Regions from separate parts of the Kitasatospora sp. NPDC034533 genome, predicted to be linked through region 1. Evidence: riboswitches for the same ligand, from Rfam matches in the RefSeq annotation. Region 1 holds a riboswitch; the other holds the start of a gene.
The links. A riboswitch is a leader RNA that binds a small molecule or an ion and turns the genes downstream of it on or off. The one in region 1 is predicted to bind guanidine.
Positions count from the first base shown of each region.

Region 1 (4,204 bases):
GGCACCGCCGGGACGAGCACCAGCGCGGCGCCGCCGACCGCGACCGCCGTCAGCGCGAAGCCGCCGCGGATCATCGGCACCCGGTGGCGCTCGGCCCCCGGCCGTCCCTGGAGCCAGGAGCCCAGCGCCCAGGTGAGGCCGCCGCTGGTCAGGGTGAGCCCGGCCAGGGTCGGGGAGAGGCCGCGCTGGCTGGTCATCATCAGCGGGATGAACACCTCGGCGGAGAAGAACGCCCCCGCCGCCACGCCGCGCAGCAGGATCACCGCCGGCAGCCCGCGCAGCGCGCGCAGCGTCCCGGTGGGCAGCAGCCCCAGGACGGCCGGCACCAGCAGCGCCGCCCCGGCCGCGCCGGGGACCAGCCCGATCGGGTCGAGGCGCTGGCCCGCGTACTGGACCAGTCCGGCGCCGGCCGCCGCCATCGCGGCCAGCCGGGTGCGGCGGCGGTCGAACTCCCCGCCCTTGGCCACCGGGTGCTCGCGCTCCGAGCGGGCCAGCGCCGGGCCCATCACGGCCAGCGGCAGCAGGATCAGCGCCGGCACGGCCAGGAACACCCAGCGCCAGCCGAGGTGCTGGGTGACGGCCCCGGCGACCAGCGGGCCGACGATCGAGGGCAGTACCCAGGCCGAGGAGAAGGCGGCGAACACGGCGGGCCGCAGCCGCTCCGGATAGGCCCGGCCGACCACCACGTACAGCGCGACGATCACCAGTCCGCCGCCCAGGCCCTGGATCGACCGGCCGCCCACGAACACCCACATCCCGGGCGCCGTCCCGGCCACCACCAGGCCGACGCCGAACACCGCGATGCCGGTGAACAGCGGCCGCATGGGGCCGCGCCGGTCGCACCACTGGCCGGAGACGACCAGGGCGAACAGCGTGCTGGTGAAGTAGCCGGAGAAGGCGAAGGCGTACAGCGGGACGCCGTGCAGCTCGCGGGCCGCGGTGGGCATCGCGGTGTTGACGGCCGTCGCCTCGAAGGCGATCACCAGGACCACCGAGACGATCCCCAGCGTCAGCGCGCGGAAACGGCCGCCGAGCACCCCGCCGCCGGGGTCGTCGTCGAGGGGTATCGGCACGGGGTCGACCGAGGTGGGGGAGGCAGTGGTCATACGTGACATGGTAAGAGCCGTCCAAGCGGTTGACTCCTGACCCCGGTCGGTGAGCGACTCGGTCGCAGGACCTAGGGCCGCCGCCCGGAGACGCCCGTCAGTGCAGCACCTTGAGGCCCACCACACCGGAGACGATCAGCAGCAGGCACGCGATCCGGGCCGCGGTCGCCGGGTCCCCCAGGACGGCCATGCCGTAGACGGCGGTGCCGACCGCGCCGATGCCGACCCAGACCGCATAGCCGGTGCCGATCGGAATGGTGCGCATCGCGTACGCCAGACCGCCCATGCTGAACAGCAGCGCGACGCCGAAGACGAGGCTGGGAACGAGGCGGGTGAAGCCCTTGGACGATTCCAGGGCGACCGCCCAGACGGTCTCCAGGAAACCCGAGACGATCAGAACGAGCCAGGCCATGACGGTGGTACCTCCGCAGTCCACAGCGGCCGGATTGCCGCTGAACTGCGCCGTCTTGTCGTCACCGGGTACGACGCGCTCGTCCGGGGTGGCGGGAACGGAGCCACCTACCGGCGACCGTAACACACCTTGCCACACAGAATTTACACAACGGCGTTGACCCCTCGCCCCGGGATCGGCCACCATGAATTCACTGGCCGTGTGCCCGAGTGGTTGAGGGAACCGTCTGCAAAGCGGTGCACGCGGGTTCGATTCCCGCCATGGCCTCATGGGGAAAGGAATTGCCGGCCGACTCGAAAAGTGGGCCGGCAATTCCTTTCCGTCGTTTTCCGGACGGCCCGGACAGGCTTTCCGGAAGGCCCGGCCGGGGTTTCCGGAGGGCCTCAGAGCGTGATGGCGTCCTCGGCCCGGATCGGCAGCCGGCCCACCGGCAGGCCGGTGGCGGCGCGCACGGCCGCGGCGACGGCCGCCGGGGCGACCACCGCGGGCACCGCGCCGACCGCCTTGGCCCCGAACGGCGCCACCACGTCGCGCTCCTCCAGCAGCGCGGCGATCCGCACCTCCGGGGTGTCCAGCGAGGTGGGCAGCCGGTAGCCGGTGAGCGAGGGGTTGCGCAGCACCCCGCCCTCGGTGCGCAGGTCCTCCAGCAGCGCCAGGCCCACGCCCTGGGCCACCCCCGCCTCGATCCGGTCCTCGATCTGCCGCGGGTTCAGCGCCCGGCCGACGTCCTGGGCGACCGTCATCTCGACCACCCGGACCGCGCCCAGCTCGATGTCCACGTCCACCACCGCCCGCATCGCGCAGAACGAGATGGAGACGAAGGCGTCCCCCTGCCCGGACTCGTCCAGCGGCTCGGTCGGGTGCGGGCGGCACTGCGCGGTGGCCCACAGCTCCTTGCCCTCCAGCGCCTCCGCGACCGGCATGCCGAGCACCCCGTCGTACGAGGTGATCTTGCCGTCGGAGATCTGGAGCAGTTCCACCGACATCCCGAAGTTCGCCGCGATCGGCTGCAACAGCTGGTGGCGAACCATCAGCGCGGCCCGCTCGACGGCCCCGCCGGAGACCCACGTGTGCCGGCCCCGGGCGGACGGCCCGGCGATCGACTGGTCGCTGTCGGCCGGCGCGATGTAGACCTCGCTGACGCCCAGCACGGTCTGCACGATCTGCCGGGCCAGCGTGGCGAAGCCCTGCCCGGCGTCGACCGCCGCGCAGATCACCGTGGCGTGGTCCCCGCTGACCCGCACGGTCGCGGTGGACACCTCGTCCTCGCCCTCGGCGCCCAGCATGTGCACCATGCCGACGGCGTAGCCGATGCCGCGCCGCACCGCCGCCGGGTCGCCCGCGCCGCCGGGCCCGCCGGGCAGCAGCCACTCGGCGTCCGGGTCGTCCACCGGCAGGGCCGGCAGCGGCTCGGCGGCGACCGCGTCCAGCAGGGCGCGCACCGGCGCCGGGCAGGTGACGGCCTGTCCGGTGGGCAGCGGGTCGCCGGTCGACATCGCGTTGCGGCGGCGGATCTCCACCGGGTCCACGCCGATCCGGGCGGCCAGCTGGTCGAGCTGCGACTCGTACGCGAAGCAGGCCTGGAGCGCGCCCTCGCCGCGCATCCGGCCGGCCGGCGGGTTGTTGGTGCGCACCGCCCAGGCGTCCACGAAGACGTTCGGGCAGACGTACGGGCCGACCGAGAAGGCCGTCGCGGCGGCCAGCGCCTCGGCGGAGACGTCCGCGTAGGCGCCGCCGTCCAGCAGGATCTGCGCCTCGACCTTCACCAGGACGCCCTCGGCGTCGGCGTGGTGGCGGTAGCGCAGCAGCGCGGGGTGGCGCGAGGTGTGGGTGTGGAAGGACTCCTCGCGGGTGAGCGTCATCTTCACCGGGCGGCCGGTGCGCAGCGCCAGCAGCGCCAGGGTGACCTGGAAGGAGAGGTCCTCGCGGTCGGTGGTGGCGCCCGGCACGCCGGTGGCCACCAGCCGGACCCGGTCCGGCTCCAGGCCGAGGCAGGCGGCGGTGCGGTCGCGGTCGCCGTGCGGGTCGGTGGAGGACAGGTGCAGCTCGACGCCGCCGTCCGGGCGCGGCACGGCCAGCCCGGCCTCGGCGCCCAGCGGGGCCGGGTCCTGCCGGCCGACCTGGTAGAGGCCCTCGACGACGACCTCGCCGACCGCGTCCGGGTCCCCGGTGCGCAGCGGCAGGTGGCGGAACAGGTTGCCGTCCGGGTGCAGCGGCGGCGCGGTGAAGGCCTGCTCGGGGTCGGTGACGGCCTCCAACGGCTCGTAGTCGACCGAGATCAGACCGACCGCCAGCCGGGCGGTGTCCGGGTGGTCGGCGGCCACCGCCGCGATCGGCTCGCCGTGGTGGCGCACCACCCCGGCGGCCAGCACCGGCCGGTCGGCGACGATCGGTCCGGCCGGGGCGCCGTCGGGGGCGCCGTCCGGGCCGGGCGGCAGGTCGGCGGCGGTGACCACGGCGTGCACACCGGGCAGCGCCAGCGCGGCCGAGGTGTCGATGCCGCGGATCCGGGCGTGCGGGTGCGGCGAGCGCAGCACCGCGCCCCACAGCAGCCCCTCGGCCCACAGGTCGGCCGCGTACGGGTAGATGCCGAGCGCCTTGGGCAGCGCGTCGCCGCGCAGCGGGGAGCTGCCCAGGCCGATCGGCTCCGGTGCGCCGCCCTCGCCGCCGTCCTGCTGGAGTGCTG
Region 1 is NZ_JBVITE010000006.1:195,692-199,895, forward strand. Features, by position in the region: gene ACZ55U_RS07205 (MFS transporter) at 1-1,106, opposite strand, end outside; gene ACZ55U_RS07210 (DMT family transporter) at 1,204-1,518, opposite strand; guanidine-III (ykkC-III) riboswitch at 1,563-1,628, opposite strand; tRNA gene ACZ55U_RS07215 (tRNA-Cys) at 1,714-1,785, shown strand; gene ACZ55U_RS07220 (xanthine dehydrogenase family protein molybdopterin-binding subunit) at 1,902-4,204, opposite strand, start outside.

Region 2 (4,204 bases), on a different contig from region 1:
CTCGGCTCGGCGCTGACCGGCGCCCTGCTCGTCGTGCTCGCGGACACCCTGGGCCGGGTGGCGATCGGCGGGGTGGAGATCCCCGTCGGCATCGTCACCACCGTCCTCGGCGGCCCCTTCCTGCTCTGGGTGCTGCTCGGCCGCAAGGGCACCCCCGCCTAAGCCACTTGGAGACATCGCGATGGAAACCCGTTCCCCCCGGATCGTGCCCGACCCGGCCGATCCGGCGTACCGCCTGGTCACCTTCACCCACCGGGACGGCGACTGCGACGGCGTGCTCGCACTGCTGCACACCGTCACCGACAAGGACCGCCACTCCGGCGACCTCACGCCGCATCTGATGACACGTCATACCGATGGCGAGACGTGGTCGATCACCTACCGGCTGCGCGAGGACCACCGTGCCTCCTACCAGCTGTACCCGTTCCGCGGCGAGGCCCCCGGTACGGCCCGCCGCGACTGGCTGCGCGTCCTCGACCAGGCCCGCCCCGACCCGTACGACACCGAACCCCGGCTGCCGGCCCGCGACGGCCGCCACCCCGCCTCGGTGCTCAGCCTGCCCGCCGCCCCCGCACAGCCGTACGTCCTGCGGCGCGAGGGTGTACCGCGCGGGCGCACGCCGGCCCACGAGGTCGCCGGGCGGCGGGTGGACGTCCACCTCCCGGCCGGGCACCGGGCCGGCGACGGCCCGTACCCGGTGGCGCTGCTGCTGGACGGCGAGATGTGGGGCGAGGTGCTGTCCGTCGGCGACACCCTCGACAACCTGACGGCGGACGGCGCCATCCCGCCCACCGTCACCCTGCTCGTCCACACCCCCGGGCCGCGGCGGGCGACCGACCTCAGCTGCAACCCGGCCTTCGTCGACCTCCTCGCCGACCGCCTCCTCCCCTGGGCCGCCTCGGAGTTCGGCGCGAGCACCGACCCCGCCGCCACGGTGATCGCCGGCCAGAGCGCCGGCGGCCTGACCGCCGCCTACGCGGCCTACCACCGCCCGGAGCGCTTCGGCAACGCGCTCTGCCAGTCCGGCTCCTTCTGGTGGCCCGACGAGACCGAGTCCGACGCCGGCAGCGAGTGGCTGACCCGCCGCTTCGCGGCCGAGGCGCGGCGGCCGGTCCGCTTCTGGATCGAGGTCGGCCTCCAGGAGTGGATGCTTCTCGGCCAGAACCGCCACCTGCGGGACGTACTGACGGCCCGCGGCTACGACTTCACCTACCGGGAGTTCAACGGCGGCCACGACTACGCCTGCTGGCGGGGCGGACTGGCGGACGGGCTGGCGGCACTGCTTCGGCGGCCCGCCGCCTGAAGGCCGCTCCACCCGCGGCAACGCCCTCGGCGGCGGGGGTGGTCGACCGTGCGACACAGCGCGACAGGCGCTCGGCAGGAGGCGATCGCCAACGCGCCCTCCCCGCTCCCGCCGAGGCCGCCGACAGCCCGTGCTAACGTCCCCGGGGCGGCGCAGCGGCGTCGGCCCCGGACGAGATGTGCGCCGTACCCGGCCTGCCAAGACGACGCACAGTGGAGGCGTCATCATGTCCGCTGCCGGTACCCCGACCGCCCGCCCGCTGGACGTGCGGTGGATCCACGGCTCCCCGTCCGCGAAGCACAACGGCGACCCGGACGTCCAGGTCCACGAGTACGACGAGAACACCGTCATCCTCCGCCAGAACAAGGCGGTCCACTACGAGGCGCCGTTCCTGTTCCTGCTCTTCGGGGCGGACCGCGCCGTCCTGATCGACACCGGGGCGACGGCCGACGCCGCCCACTTCCCGCTACGCGCCACGGTCGACACCCTGGTGGACAAGTGGCTCGCCCGCAATCCCCACGCCGGTGAGGACTACGGGCTGCTGGTCCTGCACACCCACGCGCACGGCGACCACGTCGCGGGCGACGGCCAGTTCACCGACCGGCCGTCCACCACCGTGGTCGGCGCGCAACTCGCGGACGCCTGGCCGTACTTCGGCTTCGATCGGGACGCCGGGGCGACGGCCCGCGTCGACCTCGGCGGCGGGCGGGTGCTGACGTGCCTGGCCACCCCGGGGCACCACGAGGCCTCGGTCACCTACTACGACCCGTGGACGGGCTTCCTGCTCACCGGCGACACCCTCTATCCCGGGCGGCTCTACATCAACGACTGGCCGGCCTTCGGGCGGACCATCGAGCGGCTGATCGCCTTCACCGAGAGCCACCCGGTGACGTACGTGCTCGGCTGCCACATCGAGATGACCCGCGAGCCGGGCGTCGACTATCCGATCCGCACCACCTACCAGCCCGAGGAGCCCCCGCTCCAGCTCACCCCGGCCCACCTGCACCGGATCCGGGCCGCCGTCACCGAACTCGGTGACCGGCCGCGCCGGTACCCGCTGGACGACCTGATCCTCTGGCCGCACGAGTGAGCCTCCGAGGCCCCGAGGACGGTCAGTCCCGGTAGGGCACCAGCCGCGCCAGGTCCAGTTCGAAGTCGAACGGCGCGGGGATGCGGATCTTCTCGCCGAACTCCCGCTCCGTCCGGGTGTGGTAGCGCTCGCGGTTCGGCTCGGAGAACAGCGTCACGGTCTTCTGGCGCGGGTCCACGATCAGGTAGAGCGGGAAGCCCATCTGCGGGTAGTCGCGGACCTTGCCCGTCCAGTCGTTGTCGGGGTTGGACGGGGACACGATCTCGACCGCGATCAGCGTCAGGTCCGCGGGGATCTCACGGTCCCCCAGCTCGATGACGTTCTCCGGCAGGTAGGTGAGATCGGGGCTGCGGACGGAGCCGATCCCGGGCGAGGAGAGGTCGCTGTTCCCTGTCGGGAAGTAGCCCGGAGGGCAGCGCGCCTCGAACTGGCGCTGGACGATCGCCAGGTTGAGCTGGTGGATCAGCACCGGTGGCGCCTGGGCGATGACCAACTCGCCGGACGACTCGACCTTGTAGCCGTGCGGCAGACCGCGCCGCGCCTCTTCGAGAAGACGGTAGTGCTCAGGGCTCATGTGCTCTCCTCCGGTGCTCCCGGCACAGTACCGCGCGTGGCGCCGTGCGCTCGGCGGCACGGCGGCACGGGCGGTCTTCCGAACCGGCCGCCCCGGTGCTCGGCCACCGGCCGGGGCGCGGAGCGGGCCGGTGCACCGGCCGAGGCTCCTGGGCGCGCTGCGGCGGCGGTCCGGCCGGGCACGCTCCGTCCCCGGCCGGACCGCCACCCGAGCGCTCACTCCTCCGGCGGCGGGCCCGGGGCCTCGGCCGGGAGCCGGACGGCCGGGAGGGCGCCGACGGCCACCACACCGGCGGTGAGCAGGAGGGCGAGGCGGTAGGGCGTCGGGCCCGCGTCGTCGCCGACGGCGCCGAGCAGCGCGGCGGTGGCGGCGATGCCGAGAGCGCCGCCGAGGGTGCGCAGGATGGTGAACAGGCCCATCGCGCGGCCCATGGCGGACGGCGGGACGTCGGCGAAGCCGGCGATCTGGACGGTGAGGACGGCGGTGCCCAGGACCAGGCCGACGCCGAACATCAGCACCCGTACCGCCCACGGGTTCTCCGCGAAACCGAGGGAGCCGATGACCACCGCCGCGAGCAGCAGCGCGGGCAGCGCCAGGCGGCGCGGACCGAGCCTCGGCAGCAGCCGGTCCACCACCTGGGAGGCGGCCATCAGGCCGATCGCCTCCGGGAAGACGCTCAGCCCGGCGTCCAGCGCCGAGGCGCCGCGTGCCGCCTGGTAGAGCAGCGGCAGCACGAACAGCGCGCCCATCAGCCCGGCCGCGGTCAGCAGGGCCAGCCGGCTCGCCGCGCCGAAGGTGCGGTCGGCGAGCAGGCGAAGGTCCACCAGCGGTTCGGTGGCACGCAGTTGGTGCCGTACGGCTCCTCCCAGCAGCGCCAGGCCGAGCAGGCCGCCGAGGGCCACGCCCGGGGAGGTCCAGCCGTGCGCCGGGCCGAAGCCGAGGGCGTAGGTCAGCAGCCCGAGGCCGGGGGTGGCGAGCAGGAAGCCGACGGTGTCGAAACGGCCCGCCGGGGGCTCCGGCTCACCGCGCAGACCGATCAGCCCGATCAGCACGGCCGCCGCGCCGATCGGCACGTTGACCAGGAACAGCCAGTGCCAGGAGAGGTGTTCGGTGAGGTAGCCGCCGAGCGGCGGCCCGAGGGCGGGCATCAGCGCGGTCGGGACGATCAGGATCCGGCCCAGGCCGGCCCGCTCGTGCGGGGCGAAGGCCCGGAACAGCAGGGTCATCCCGACCGGGG
Region 2 is NZ_JBVITE010000010.1:15,690-19,893, reverse strand. Features, by position in the region: gene fhuB (Fe(3+)-hydroxamate ABC transporter permease FhuB) at 1-162, shown strand, start outside; gene fes (enterochelin esterase) at 182-1,303, shown strand; guanidine-III (ykkC-III) riboswitch at 1,448-1,515, shown strand; gene ACZ55U_RS09870 (MBL fold metallo-hydrolase) at 1,530-2,393, shown strand; gene ACZ55U_RS09865 (Uma2 family endonuclease) at 2,416-2,967, opposite strand; gene ACZ55U_RS09860 (DHA2 family efflux MFS transporter permease subunit) at 3,183-4,204, opposite strand, start outside.
Region 2: it holds a riboswitch for guanidine, as region 1 does, so the genes downstream of both, ACZ55U_RS09870 (MBL fold metallo-hydrolase) here and ACZ55U_RS07210 (DMT family transporter) in region 1, are expected to answer to the same signal.